2 regions of the Sphingobium sp. TKS genome follow, and region 2 is predicted to be linked to the other one. Evidence: riboswitches for the same ligand, from Rfam matches in the RefSeq annotation. Region 2 holds a riboswitch; the other holds the start of a gene.
The links. Region 2 has a riboswitch for S-adenosylmethionine ahead of K426_RS04485 (DUF3293 domain-containing protein). Riboswitches for the same ligand answer to the same signal wherever they lie in the genome.
Positions count from the first base shown of each region.

Region 1: another riboswitch for S-adenosylmethionine. It lies ahead of K426_RS08820 (homoserine O-succinyltransferase); the one in region 2 lies ahead of K426_RS04485 (DUF3293 domain-containing protein).

Region 1 is NZ_CP005083.1:1,742,548-1,749,832, forward strand. It holds gene fabD (ACP S-malonyltransferase) at 388-1,323, shown strand; gene K426_RS08795 (crotonase/enoyl-CoA hydratase family protein) at 1,320-2,126, shown strand; gene fabG (3-oxoacyl-[acyl-carrier-protein] reductase) at 2,128-2,868, shown strand; gene K426_RS08805 (acyl carrier protein) at 3,084-3,317, shown strand; gene fabF (beta-ketoacyl-ACP synthase II) at 3,512-4,771, shown strand; gene mltG (endolytic transglycosylase MltG) at 4,782-5,753, shown strand; SAM-I-IV-variant riboswitch at 5,895-6,001, shown strand; gene K426_RS08820 (homoserine O-succinyltransferase) at 6,045-6,971, shown strand; gene K426_RS08825 (sugar transporter) at 6,968-7,285, opposite strand, start outside.
Region 2 is NZ_CP005083.1:886,481-893,765, reverse strand. It holds gene K426_RS04500 (IS256-like element ISSpma2 family transposase) at 1-97, opposite strand, end outside; gene K426_RS30170 (HD domain-containing protein) at 447-1,415, opposite strand; gene metK (methionine adenosyltransferase) at 1,682-2,884, opposite strand; gene K426_RS04485 (DUF3293 domain-containing protein) at 2,991-3,419, opposite strand; SAM-I-IV-variant riboswitch at 3,448-3,554, opposite strand; gene K426_RS04480 (hypothetical protein) at 3,720-4,151, shown strand; gene K426_RS04475 (AAA domain-containing protein) at 4,304-7,285, shown strand, end outside.

The sequences.
Region 1 (7,285 bases), 860 kb from region 2:
TGCCGCCGTTCCCGGCGTCGCAAACAGAGATAGGACGCATTTGTCGCAGGACTGTGCCGGATCGCGGCAAAGCTGTCGCGAAGTGTAATCCCTATTCGTGACGCAGCGCGTCGATGGGGAGCAGGTTTACGCGCATATGTGCTTGTGCTGAACGGAGGTTGGCGAGACCGGCTTCATCGATCGGCGCGGGCCGAGAGCGCCAGTGCCGTTCCAGCGATCCATGCAATGCGATATCGCACCTTTTCCTTATACTCCGTCATCGTTAAAGGCGGTCCTCCGATGAGGACTGCCGAAATGGGCCGGGGGCTCAACGGCATTTGTGTCTCAAAGGTGTAACGGCTTTGAAAAATTGCGCTTTTGCTGGGCGCGCATGTCAGAAGGTGGATGATGAGGGCATTTCTTTTTCCGGGGCAGGGCAGCCAGTCGGTCGGCATGGGCAAGGCGCTGGCCGAAGCGAGCCCGGCGGCGAAGGAGCTGTTTCAGGAGGTCGATGACGCCCTGAAACAGCATTTGTTCCGCATCATGGTGGAGGGGCCGGAAAGCGACCTGACGCTGACGGAAAATGCGCAGCCCGCGATCATGGCCAATGCGCTGGCGACGCTGCGAGTGATGCAGAAGGAAGGCGGCTTTTCGCTGGCCGAGAAGGGCGATTTCGTCGCCGGGCATTCGCTGGGCGAATATAGCGCCCTCTGTGCGGCGGAGGCTTTCGACATCGGCACAACGGCGAAGCTGCTCAAGCTGCGCGGACGGGCGATGCAGGCTGCCGTGCCGGTGGGCGAAGGCGCGATGGCGGCTCTGCTGGGCGCGGATATCGAGAAGGCTTTGAGGCTGGCCGAGGCGGCTGCCCAGGGCGAGGTCTGCACCGTCGCCAACGACAATGACCCGACCCAGGTGGTGATTTCCGGCCATCGCGGCGCGATCGAGCGGGCGGTGGCGCTGGTCAAGGATCATGGCATCAAGCGGGGCGTGCTGCTGCCGGTGTCGGCTCCCTTCCACTGTCCGCTGATGCAGCCCGCCGCCGAGGCGATGGAGGAGGCTTTGGGCAAGGCGGCGATCAACACGCCGCTGCTGCCGGTCTATGCCAATGTGCTGGCAAGCGCGATCGCCGATCCCGAAGAAATCAAGCTGCGGCTGGTGGAGCAGGTGACGGGCCGGGTGCGCTGGCGCGAATCCGTCGCGGCCATGTGGGACGCGGGCGTGACCGAGTTCGTCGAGCTGGGCGGCAAGGTGCTGGGGCCGATGGTCAAGCGGATCGCGCCCGACGCGACCGTGCGCAGCATCGTGACGATGGATGATATCGAGGCCGCCCTGGGGGCGATGTGAGCGGCGCTCCTGTTCTGACCAGCCGTGACGGGGCCGTGTTGACGGTCACGCTCAACATGCCGGACCGGCGCAATCCGATCTCCGATCCGGCGATGGTCGATGCTCTGTGCGCCGTGTTCGAGGAGGCTGAGCGCGACCTGTCGGTGCATGTGGCTATCCTGACCGGGTCTGGAAGCGCCTTTTCTTCCGGCGGGGATTTGAACGCGATGCGGCCCGATGCGGGTGGTTTGCGGGCAGGTTTGCCTGCGCAGACGCGGCGCAACTATCGGGCGGGAATCCAGCGTCTGCCGCTGCTGTTTCAGGGGATCGAACTGCCGGTGATCGCGGCGGTCAACGGGCCTGCCATCGGCGCGGGCTGCGATCTGACGCTGATGTGCGATGTCAGGATTGCGGCACAATCGGCTAAATTTGCTGAATCTTTTGTGAAGCTGGGGATTGTTTCCGGCGACGGCGGGGCTTGGTTGCTGCCGCGGATCGTGGGTTTTTCCAAGGCGACCGAACTGGCGCTGACCGGCGAGACGATCGATGCGGCGGAGGCGCTGCGGATCGGGCTGGTGGGGCAGGTGGTGCCGGACGCCGACCTTCTGACCGCAGCGCGCAAGTTGGCGGACAAGATCGCCGCCAATCCGCCGCATGCGACGCGGATGACCAAGCGGCTGTTGCGCGCGGCGCAGACGGCGGAATTGAACCAGATCATGGAAATGGCGGGCGCGATGCAGGCGCTGGCCCATGCGACGGCGGATCATGATGAGGCGATCGACGCCTTTTTCGAGCGCCGGACGCCGAATTTCAAGGGAGACTGACATGTTCGATCTGACAGGCATGACCGCGCTGGTGACGGGCGCTTCGGGGGGCATCGGTTCCGCCATCGCAAAAGCCCTCGCCGCGCAGGGTGCCACGCTCGCCCTTTCGGGGAGCAATGAGGAGAAGCTCAAGGCCTTTGCGGCGGAACTGGGCGGGAATCACAAGATTCTGGTCTGCAACCTCAGCGATCCGGCGGCGGTGGACGCGCTGGTGCCGCAGGCGGTCGAAGCGCTGGGCGGCAAGCTCGACATTCTGGTCAACAATGCCGGCATCACCCGCGATAACCTGATCCTGCGCATGAAGGATGAGGAATGGTCGAACGTGATCTCCGTCAATCTGGAGGCGGCGTTCCGGCTGGCCCGCGCTGCTGCGAAGCCGATGATGAAGGCGCGCTTCGGGCGGATCATCTCCATCACTTCGGTCGTGGGCGTCACCGGCAATCCCGGCCAGGCCAATTATGCCGCGTCCAAGGCGGGCATTATCGGCATGTCGAAATCGCTGGGCCAGGAACTGGCGAGCCGCGGAATCACGGTGAACTGCGTTGCGCCGGGCTTCATTCGTTCGGCCATGACCGACGCGTTGAATGACGCGCAGAAGGGCGCGATCCTGACCAGGATTCCGGCGGGTGATCTGGGCGCGGGCGAGGATATCGGCGCGGCGGTCGTGTATCTTGCGAGCAAGGAAGCGGGCTATGTGACCGGCCAGACGCTGCACGTAAATGGCGGCATGGCGATGATCTGAACCGGTCGGGCGCGACGGGTTATTCCCTTGCGCCCGAAAAATTTTGGGCATTTGCAAAGCGGCCGCCTTGTGCCATCGGGGCGAATGAGTCGAATGCAGGCGGGGGCGTGCTTCCCGATTGCCTCTTGCCTCTTGCCTCTTATGGGGCTTGCCTCTAGGGCATGCCTTAACAAATATTCAGAACCATCAACGATACCCAGTAAGAAGGACCACTCATGAGTGAGACCGCGGATCGCGTAAAGAAAATCGTCGTCGAGCATCTGGGCGTCGAAGCCGAAAAGGTGACCGAGGATGCGAGCTTCATTGACGATCTGGGCGCTGACAGCCTGGACATCGTTGAGCTGGTGATGGCGTTCGAGGAAGAATTCGGCGTCGAAATCCCTGACGATGCGGCGGAGAAGATCGCCACCGTCAAGGACGCCATCGATTATATCGACAGCAAGCAGTAAGAGCGTCGGGCGGCCTGCCTTTTTGGGGTTTGGCCGCCGCGTTTGAAGGAATTGGCTCCTCCTGTCCGGCAAAAACCGGGTCTTGGGGAGCCTTTTCGTATCTGGTTCCCGTTCATGTTTTGGCTGTTCACAGGGGCACTTCGAATGGCTAGATGGACGGCGTTGAGCCAAAGAGAATTTTTCGGAGCAAGCATATGCGTCGTGTTGTCGTAACCGGCCTTGGCATGGTCAGCCCGCTCGGCGGGGATGTGGAAACGACCTGGAAGAACATCATCGCGTCCAAATCCGGCGCGGCGACGATCGCGCGCTTTGACGCCAGTGAATATAAGTGCCGCATCGCCTGCGAAGTGAAGCCGGCGGATCATGAATATGGCTATGATGCCGGGCTGGATGTCGATCACAAGATCCAGCGGCAGGTCGACCCGTTCATCGTCTACGGCATTTCCGCCGCCAGCCAGGCGCTGCGCGACGCGGGCCTCGACAATATGAGCGAGGAGGAGCGTCTGCGCGCCGGTTGCTCGATCGGTTCGGGCATTGGCGGCTTGCCGGGCATCGAGAGCGAATCGCTGGTGCTGGCGAACAAGGGGCCGGGCCGCGTGTCGCCGCACTTCGTCCATGGGCGGCTGATCAACCTGATCTCGGGTCAGGTCTCGATCAAATATGGGCTGATGGGGCCGAACCATGCGGTCGTGACGGCTTGCTCGACGGGCGCACATTCCATCGGGGACGCCGCGCGGATGATTGCGATGGACGATGCCGACGTGATGCTGGCCGGCGGTGCGGAAAGCGCGATCTGTCCGATCGGCATTGCCGGTTTCGCGCAGGCTCGGGCGCTGTCGACGGCTTTCAACGACGCGCCGGAAAAGGCTTCGAGGCCCTATGACGTCAACCGTGACGGCTTCGTCATGGGCGAAGGCGCGGGTGTGGTTGTGCTGGAAGAATATGAGCGGGCCAAGGCGCGTGGTGCCAAGATCTATGCCGAAGTCATCGGCTACGGTCTGTCGGGCGACGCCTATCACGTCACTGCTCCCCATCCGGAGGGCAATGGCGGCTATCGCTCGATGCAGATGGCGCTCAAGAAGTCGGGGCTTTCGCTGGCGGATATCGACTATGTGAACGCGCATGGCACCTCGACCCCGCTGGGCGACGAGCTGGAACTGGGCGCGGTGAAGCGGCTGTTCGGTGAACATCTGTCGACCATGTCGATGAGTTCGACCAAGTCGGCCATCGGCCACTTGCTGGGCGGCGCGGGCGCGGTGGAGAGCATCTTCTGCATCCTGGCGATGCGCGACCAGATCGTGCCGCCGACGCTGAACCTCGATGAGCCGAGCGAAAGCTGCAAGGGCGTGGACCTGGTTCCGCACGTCGCCAAGGAGCGCAAGGTGCGCGCGGTGCTGAACAACTCGTTCGGCTTCGGTGGCACCAACGCTTCGCTGATCATGAAGGCGGTCTGAGACACGACGCATGCGGCGGCTTGGCTCTGGCATATTGCTGATCGGCCTGGCCGTCGCGGCTTTCGTTGCATTCCGCTTCGTCTATGGATGGACAGAGGCGGGACCGGCGACGAGGGATATAGAGATCGTGGTGCCCGAAGGCGCGACGATTGCGGATGCGGCGGTACTGCTCAAGCAGAAGGGCGCGGTGCGCTCCGCCGACGCTTTCCTGACCCGCGCCAAGGTTTTCGGGCGCGGCAAGTCGATCAAGGCGGGCGAGTTCCTGATCCCCAAGGGCGCCAGCAACAGCGATATCTTCGGCATTCTCCAGGGCGGCAAGACGCTGACCCGGCTCGTGGCCATACCGGAGGGGATGCCCTCGATCCTGGTCTATGAGCGGTTGAAGGCGAATGAGGAGTTGACCGGCGATATCCCGGTGCCGGCGGAGGGAAGCGTGCTGCCCGACAGCTATGCCTTCGACAAGGGCGAGAGCCGGGCGGCGGTGCTGGGGCGCATGCAGGGCGCCATGGACAAGGCGCTCACGAAGCTGTGGGCGGAGCGGGCGCCCAATAGCGTCGCCAAGACGCCCAAGCAGGCCATCATATTGGCCAGCATCGTCGAGAAAGAAACCGGCGTGCCGTCCGAGCGGCCGATGGTGGCGGGGGTCTATGGCAACAGGCTGAAGGTCGGCATGATGCTGCAGGCGGACCCGACGATCATCTACCCGATCACCAAGGGCAAGCCGCTGGGACGCAGGATCAAGAAGTCGGAGATCGCGGCTGTCAACGATTATAATACCTATGCGATGACCGGGCTGCCCAAGGGGCCGATCGCCAATCCCGGGCGGTTGTCGATATTGGCGGTCTTGCATCCCGCGGAGACGAAGGCGCTCTACTTCGTCGCGGATGGCAAGGGCGGGCATATCTTTGCCGATACGCTGCAAGAACATAATGAGAATGTGCGGAAATGGTTTGAAATCCGGCGGGCTCGGGGAGAGCTTTAGCCTGCACAGGTCTATAGGTTGTTTGGGTGGAAGGTGGACGTCATTTCCGTCAAACGTCCGCTTCTGGTCATTAGCAGGCGAAGTTTTCCTTTTCTTCCGTAAAGCAGCGATTGCCAAACGCCACTTACCCGCCTATCCAGCCATCAGCATCAAGAGTTGGGGCGACGCCCAACGCCAACCTGCCGATCCGGGCAAGGTGGCACTCCGTAAAGGAGGATGTGGCCGATCCGGCAACCAAGCGGACCCAAGCCACATCGTTAAGCGTCGCTCCGAAGCAAGGAATGACGTGACGTGCCGATCAAGATAGCCGACGATCTTCCCGCCCGCCGCACGCTGGAGGCCGAAGGCGTCGTTGTCATGCGCGAGGCCGATGCGGTGCGGCAGGACATCCGGCCTCTTCGGATCGCCTTGCTCAACCTCATGCCCAACAAGATCAGCACGGAAACCCAGCTCGCCCGGCTGCTGGGGGCGACGCCGCTGCAGGTGGAACTGACGCTGGTGCGGATCAGCGACCATGTTTCGCGCAACACCTCCGCCGATCATATGGCGTCCTTCTATCGCCCATGGAGCGATGTACGGGATGAACGGTTCGACGGCTTCATCATCACCGGCGCGCCGGTGGAAACGCTGCCGTTCGAAGAGGTCAGCTATTGGGATGAATTGCGTGCCATTTTCGACTGGACGCAGACCCATGTGCATCGTTCCTTGAGCATCTGCTGGGCGGCGCAGGCAGCGCTGCATCATTTCCACGGCGTGGAAAAGCATGCGCTGGAGCGCAAGGCCTTCGGCGTGTTCCGGCATCACAATCATCTGCCGTCGTCGCCCTGGATGCGTGGCTTTTCCGACGATTTCTGCGTGCCGGTGTCCCGCTGGTCGGAAGTGCGGCAGGAGGATATCCCCGACGGGCGCGGCTTGCAGATTCTGGCCGATAGCGCGGAATCGGGCCTTTGTTTGATCGGTGATCCGGGGCGCGGCTTCCTGCATATGTTCAACCATCTGGAATATGACAGGCTGACGCTGGCCGACGAATATGCGCGTGACGGGGCAAGGCAGTTGCCGGCCCATTATTTTCCTGGCGATGACCCGGCGCAGGCTCCGCTAAATCACTGGCGCAGCCATGCGCATCTGCTGTTCGGCAACTGGATCAACGAAATCTACCAGACCGCGCCCTTCGATCTGGGGGTGGTCGGACAGCAGCCGGCGCTGACCGCGGCTTAGCGGAGGATGCTCTTTGCAATCAGGCTGCGGGCATAGCGCCATTGGAAGATAGCGATGATCAGGATCACAACAGGGAAGATCGCCGCCGTAATGTCCTTCACCGCCAGTAGGTCGGTATGGATGAAGCTGTAGCCGAACTGCACGATCACCGCGACGATCGAGAGCAGGAACAAGGGCGCAGCGGCGGCCTTGCGGAGCAGCAGCAGGGTCGCGCCCAGCGTGCCTGCGCCGACAGCGACCGCATAGGTAGCCCAGGCCCAGACCGGCATGGCGGCGAAGATATTTGCCGTATAAGGATCGGTCTTCGCCAATTG
Region 2 (7,285 bases):
TGATCAGCTGCAGCACGTTCTCGGCGATGGTGCGCAAAAAATCCGGTTGGCCGCCCTTTGCAGCCAGCTCTTCGATCAGTAATCTGTCCTCGGTCATCGGGAACTCCTCTTCGTCACGGTTGAAGTGTGCAAACTCCACCATAACGATGAACCCGGTGGCCACCAGCGACGCCGCATTCCGGGGTGGGGCATGCCCCACCCCGGAATACACCATCGCCTACACCGGAAATTACACCACGAGCGCGGACGCTAACACTGAGCCCTGAAATACCCCCACCCATACCCCCGTTTTTGGTCCTTTTGCGATGGGGTGCACCTCCCATGCGGCCAACCGGTTTGAGAGCCAAACCAAGACCAGAGATGTGCATCTGAAGCTGCGAATCCGCGAAGCTACACCCCCGTCCGCTTCCTTGTATGTGGCTACGGCGTGGAAGGATCGCAGCCCCTCATGGCCACATGTCCCGCCGCGCCTCATAGCTGATGCCATTCTCATCGGCGAAATCACGAGTGGCGTAATAGGTGCCGAACCGGTCTCGCAGAGCCTCAGCCAGTGCGTCAGGCGAAACCGGCTGTGCGAGCACCAGCAGTTCTGCCAGCCGCTCTTGCGCGTCCGGACCGAAGCGGATCTGCACGGCGAACTCGTAATCGACGTCGGCGCCGAAGTGGTAGTAGTCAGCCACAACTGCACCATCCTCAACGATGAAGGTATGGCCTTTGTTCGAGTTTGACGGCGTCCTCGTCGAGACTTCGGAACCCGGTGCCTGTGGCAACTCAAACAGCGCGGTGCCCTGCGCGTGAATAGTGTCGAAGGCGACCTCGAGCTGCGGGCTTACGCCACGAAGGCCAGATACGACATCCCTCGCCCACTCGAAATACTCAGCCTTCCGCTGCTGCGGCCAATCTGCCGGAGGGGAAGCGACGATGTCCCGAAGGTTGCTGATCTTGTCCGCAAGCTTCACCAGTTTGGCTTCGGACGATTTCGTGGCAGCTTTCTCGACCTGGAGCCGTTTGCGCTCCGCCTTGGGTTTGGACTTGTCGTCGGTCACTTCCGCGACAATCCTTGCGACCAGCGCTCCGAACCTCGTTTCGAGCTCCTCAAGAGACGTTTCCGTGTCCTCGATCGTGTCGTGAAGGAGCGCGGCGGCAATCACTTGGGGATCAGAGACGCCTGCCTCGAGGGCGAGAATGCGAGCGAGGGCGAGCGGATGGTTGATGTAGGGCGAAGCATCAACATCCTTGCGACGCTGCTGCCGGTGCCGGTCCGCGGCGAAGCTTGCCGCGTCGAGAACCAGAGCCAAAGCGTTACCGTTGGCGTGGCCCGCAAGAGACTGCCCGCCAAGGCGTTCCGAGCGATTAGTGATTTGCCATTCATGGCCGCAATCGCGGCACCTATGATCAGGCATATCTTTACCCATGACGCACCCGCCCAACACGATTTCACCGCGATCGGAACGGTCAATGAGGTCTAGGCCCGGCATGCCGTAGATGATGTTGACGCCCGACTTGGTCCGGCAGCGTGGACAAACGTAAGTGCGAATAGGCTTTTCTCCTGTTGAGTGACGAAGCGGGACATTCTGGCTGGCGCTCGATAGGCAATAGCTATGACAAAATAGGTCGCAGGAGGGCGCGCGGCATCGCGGTACCGAGGATGCGAAGGTTCGACCCGCGCGCCTCTCAAGCGTCAGCCTACAGCCTCCAAGCTGTCCTGGGACAGTTGGTGAGCCAATGCTGCGGCCTTATCGAGGCGCTCCCAGCGATGGTGCGCCGGTGAGCGCCAACGCCCGAAATGGCCGAGCACGGCAGTGTCGGAATAGATGGGACGCAGCAGGTCGAGATCGCGGATGATCCCCGCAGGTGTCAGGTCCCACGCAGCTCGAACTGCGGTCGCCAGCGCGGCATCGGGAATTGTGCCGGTTCCGTAGGTCTCGACGTTCACCGACACAGGCTCGGCGACACCGATCGCATAGGCCAGCTGAACGGTGCAACGGTTTGCCAAGCGGGCAGCCACAATATTCTTGGCGATGTGCCTTGCGACATAGGCGGCCGACCTGTCGACCTTTGTTGGATCCTTGCCGGAGAAGGCGCCCCCGCCATGGGGGCAAGCGCCGCCGTAGGTGTCGACGATGATCTTTCGTCCGGTAAGGCCCGTGTCACCCTTGGGCCCGCCTACGGTGAATGGCCCGGCCGGGTTGATGAGCGCCTTGAACTGAGGGGTCCGCAGGTGGGACGGAATGACCTGGTCAATCACTTCGGCCTGCAGCAGAGCCCTGACCGCCTCGAGCTCGCTCTCAAACTGATGCTGCCATGACAACACGACCGTCTCCACGCCGACCGGCTTGCCCTCGCGGTAACGCACAGTGACCTGAGCTTTGCCGTCAGGCCTCAACGCGCTGCCCCCCTCCCCCACAAGCTCACTGGCGCGAGCGACAAGATCCGTCGCGAGCGACCAGGCCAGCGGCATGAAGTGTTCGGTCTCAGCAACGGCATGACCAAACATGAGGCCCTGATCGCCGGCACCCGTCTCCTCTCCGCCATCGACTCCCGCCTCGATTTCCGGACTTTGACGATTGAAGCGGACCTCAATTTCACAAGTAGCTGGATCAATATCAGTGGCTTCGTGGCCGTAGCCTACCTCGCGCAGGACAGCGCGAACCAGCTCAGGTGCTCCTGCCTCAACCGCGGCAAAGTCTTCCGGTCGGGTGGTCCGGAACTCCCCAGCCACGATGATTTTGTCGTTTGCAGCGAAGGTCTCGCAAGCGACTCGGGCATTGGGATCGAGCCTCAGGAAGGCATCGAGAACGGCGTCCGAAATCTGATCGCAGAGCTTATCAGGATGCCCGGCCGATACGGCTTCAGAGGTGAACAACCCTTCAAAAACAGACATAAAAGTCTCCAGTTTTAGCCGCTTTGACGATGTCGGGGGCGGCAATCAGGAACAAATCCCCCCGGCCCTTGGGCGGGCCAAACCAATCAATGCCTGGGCCGACAGGTCAGCGCAGCAAAACCAACTCGGGCGTCCCATGGACGCCGATCCATACGATCGCGTTTTGCTGGTACTTTCGTCCAAGCAGGCAGGCCTGATCGCGCGAAAGGCCAAGAGCAAGGTAGCTCGCCTCACCAGGCCAAGCGGGGTCGTCCCCCTGCCCCACCCCTTCGAAAACCGTGGCTCCCAGGGCTTCGAGTTCACCTTTCAGCAACGCCATCGATGCCGCGTTCTCCTGTGCAGAGTTCGGGCTGCTGTAGGGATTCTCCGCGGTGATGAAGGCAGCTCCGGGAGAACTGCTCGCCTGGATCGCGGCGGCCACCACTACAGAAGGCACATCGATCCGCAGCACGATGGCCTCACCGCCCAGATCTGCGCTGTAGCGCGTTCGCCGATAGGCCTGAATAAGGGTAGGATCGAGTGATGTCTTGGACATGGAAACCCTCCAGATTGGAGGGTCGACACAGCTTCCGCTTCGTTGCCCGGATGTGGGCCACATCTGCTTTCGCAAAACCACCTTGCCCGGAACGGCAGGTTGGTGTGGGCGTCGACCCAACTCTTGATGACCACCAGATGCTAGCCTACGTTGCGCGAGAAGGCAAGCGAGAGCCGCAATCCCGAACAGATGGGCGGCTGCGGTGGCTCAATGGTCCGACAGTTGGTCGGCGACCGTTTTGCGGTCGGTCGGCATGACCCGTAACGACCATCCGAAAACTGGGCCATTTGGAGGCAACCCTTGATAGAACCAGACAACTACACGGATGACGAAGGACCAGAGCAGATCCCGAGTTTCCTGGGTCTGATTTTCGACGGGAACGCCGCTTTCGAGGCAGCACTGGCGCCCCTCAATGGGTTTGACTTCTGGACTTACGCACAACTCGCCGATGAGTTGGAGGCAGTCGGGCGGTGCGTCGTCGTCGATTTCGGGAGCGGAGCTACCGAGCTATGTTTCCAGGCCGACTCGGTCGATCAAATCGTCGGGGCCATTCCTGCCGTGGATGCGCTCTACGACTGTCCTGACCATCAGGGTCCCGCCGGCGGAGCCGGCCATGTCCTGGTGATGGCAGACGGTTTCAGCGACATCGATGTAACACGAGCTGCTTTGGGCTTGCGCGCCGCTCTAGATTCGGATCTCGCTGCCATGTCCGCTTGCCTCAAGGACAGCTAAAGGCACGGGACGAGGCGAGCGAAAATTACGATAACACCTGTTGCCGAATTTTAATCTGGATAACGTAAACTGCTGCCACTCGATGCGTTTTAAAATCCAATTGGTCAATTTAGATGTAAGCGCGACAGGCGCAGAGCGCGAAGGCAAATAAATTGATCGAAAAGTCCCGTAGTTCATCAGCGATCCGGTTTTCCGAAGGGATTGAAAGCCTCCTTGTTGATCATGTTCGCGCCCTTTTCCGAGCCGACGAAATTGCACTGCAATCGCTTTCTCAGAGATCGGAAGATGTCCGAAATAATGCTCAATTATCTGCGTCCAAGCTGCAACAACGCGCCAATTCCAGGCTCAGCAGGCTGCACGTTTTCTTGGAGCAGACGGTCAGCGAAGGTGAACAGATTGCTGCCAGCGTTCGACGACTCACCGAAGAGCGCAATGAGCTTCGGTTCCTTCTCGAACGGGGCAAGGCACATCAATGGTCTGAAGCGGAAATAGCGACGGCGAAGGCTCATGCTGACGCAGCTTTGACCGACGCTGACAAAGAGATTGAACGGCGCAAAGGTCAGATTGATGCGCTGCTGAAACGCAGTGACGAGCTTGCCCACGAGCAACAGGCCTTTGCGACACGCAAGTTCGATAGCGATGCCCTATTTTCGTCTCTTATTGCAGGGCTGGAGCCGCAACCCTACCGAGATGCGCTTGCTACGGAAATTGACGCTTGCGAAATCAAATTTCGGAAAATTTCGCAAGAGTTACAACACTCTTTGGCAGAACAGCGTGATGTGCAGTTGGCCGCGGAAGGGGAGCTCTCGCAGCTGAAGAAGGAGCTCAACGAAGCGCGTGCGCGCGCCTCGCAGTTAGCATCAGCCGAGGGACTAGGCTGGCTTGCACGCCGCCTGAATCCATGGAACTTACTTTCGCGCAGCGAAGACGAAATCGCGAGAGACCTGAAGGCATGTCAGAGCAGATTGAGCACGACCCAGGCGACGATTACGAATCTCGATCTGAAGCTTGATGAAAGCCGTCGTGCGCACGAACGGCAACTTGCATCACTGCCAAATTCCGTGCGCCAAAAACTCACAGACATTGCCTTGCATGACTCGAACGAAGCGGCGGCACATCTCTCTGACATCGAACGCATGTCTGCGGGAATCTCGACAAGTCTCACCGCGCAGCTATCCGAAATCTCCCTGCAAGAAGCGCGCTACGAGGATGAGCAACGTAAACTCATTGATGCCTACTTCGATGATCGGCTTAGGAAGGCACAGCTGAGCCTCGAAGCGATCGAGGCAAGCATTGCCACGATGAACTCCCGACATCTTCGCGCTGGGCGCAAGCAAGAGCGGCTGCAATGCTTGCTCGAAAAACGACGCGCGAAGCTAAATGATGACCTTCGTGACTGCGAGCGTCAGGAAAATGCTCAACTGGAAGGCCTCGAGAGCGAGGCGCAAAGATGGCGTGTTCGACTTCAGGATCGCGCGCCACGCGCGGGCATGGTTTATGACCCCACCACTTCATCGTTCCGGGAAAAAGAAGCTCTGGGGAACCCAACGCCGATGGGCCACATGGCCTATCGACGAGCGAGCGACGAACCGCTGACGCTTGCCTCGTTGCCAGTCCTTCTGCAGCGCCGCTCGCAGACCGGCTACGTGAACAGGGACGATGAAAGATTGGCATCAGTCCTTGCTTCATCTTTCGAAGCCGATGAGCCGGCCGAAGAAGATCGGGCGAACTTCATTGATGATTTTTGTGATAAATTTTTTGGCGATGAGGGAGAAGAGCGGGCGTTCTTTGTGTCCGTCGTCTCGGAAGAGAAGCGCGGCACACTCGCACTTTTCCGGCCTGCGAAGGTTCTTCCCCAACTGAAAAGCGCGTTACCGGACGCAATGTCGATCTGCGTCTTGTGCCGCCTCGCATACGACGAGGAAAGAACCCCGGGCAATACCACCATCTATTTCCTAGACGCCGCTCTTGTTCCCGACAGCGAGCCGCGCCCGTTTGAGCGGGTCATTACATTGATCCGGCATACGTCCAGGAACAGGCTTCCGGCAGCCGCGCACCCTCTGGAAGATCTTCTGGGCCAAGCCGCATCTCCGGCGCCAGTCTTGCTGACTGAGCTCGAAGGTCGCCTTCGTGACTGGCGCGGCTACCTTGACTGGGCCGATGAACAGATCCTTCGAAGGGCTCCCTCGGCGATTCTTGGTCCGGGAGAATGGAAGGGACGCATCTGGGAAGGATACCTCTTCTGCGAGACTAAGCAGGTTGCACGGATGCTCACATCCGGGCCGAAGTTTGCTGGCTCACAGCCGCGTATGGAACTTTTCCAATGGGGCGCTCAAGAACAGTTGGGTAGCACCGCAAGCAGTTTTCGATGCGACAGTGTCGAAGTCGTCGAAGAAAACCCAACGATCGATATCTCAAGGCACTGTCCTTGGCCTAATGGCGCAGCCAGATCTGTTCGCATTGTGCTTGGGGTCAGAGATGCGGCAGCTCTAGCGGAACTCCCTGACGATGCATCTTTCGGATTGCGCAATATGTCGGAAGCGGCCGGCGCTCGCACACAGATTGCACGATACCGAGATGCGCTGAGACAGCTTCAATTCCTCGCGCCTGGAGGCAAGCATAGGAGCCGGCTGACCGCCGCACCCTACTTGATGGCGTCGATTTTTAATGTTTCGCAAGTGTCGAGGCCGATGGCAAAATCAGGCCGACTTCTCAATGCGGGAATTGCCACCCTGTACCGCCTTAACGAAGATCAGGCTCGTGCGGTGGAAGTCATGCTTGCGGCTCCCGAAATTGCCTACATTCAGGGACCGCCCGGAACCGGAAAAACGACGATGATTGCGGCGGCCTGCGCGCATTTCGTTAGATCTGGACAACGGGTCCTTATTGCCTCGCAGACGAACCTCGCGGTTGAGAATGCACTTGAGCGATTAATCGAAGATCCTGAGGCTCGCCCTCTTTGGCTAAGCAGGGTTGAGGGTGACAAGAAAAAGTCTTCAGCGATCGGCGACTGGTATCGTTTGGCCGCAGATCACGTGGAAGCTGCAGTCCGCGATCCTTTCCATGGACTGGCGGACGACGTTGAGCATTGGCAGATTTGGCTGGAACGCGCCCGGAAGCTCGAGCGTGATCGA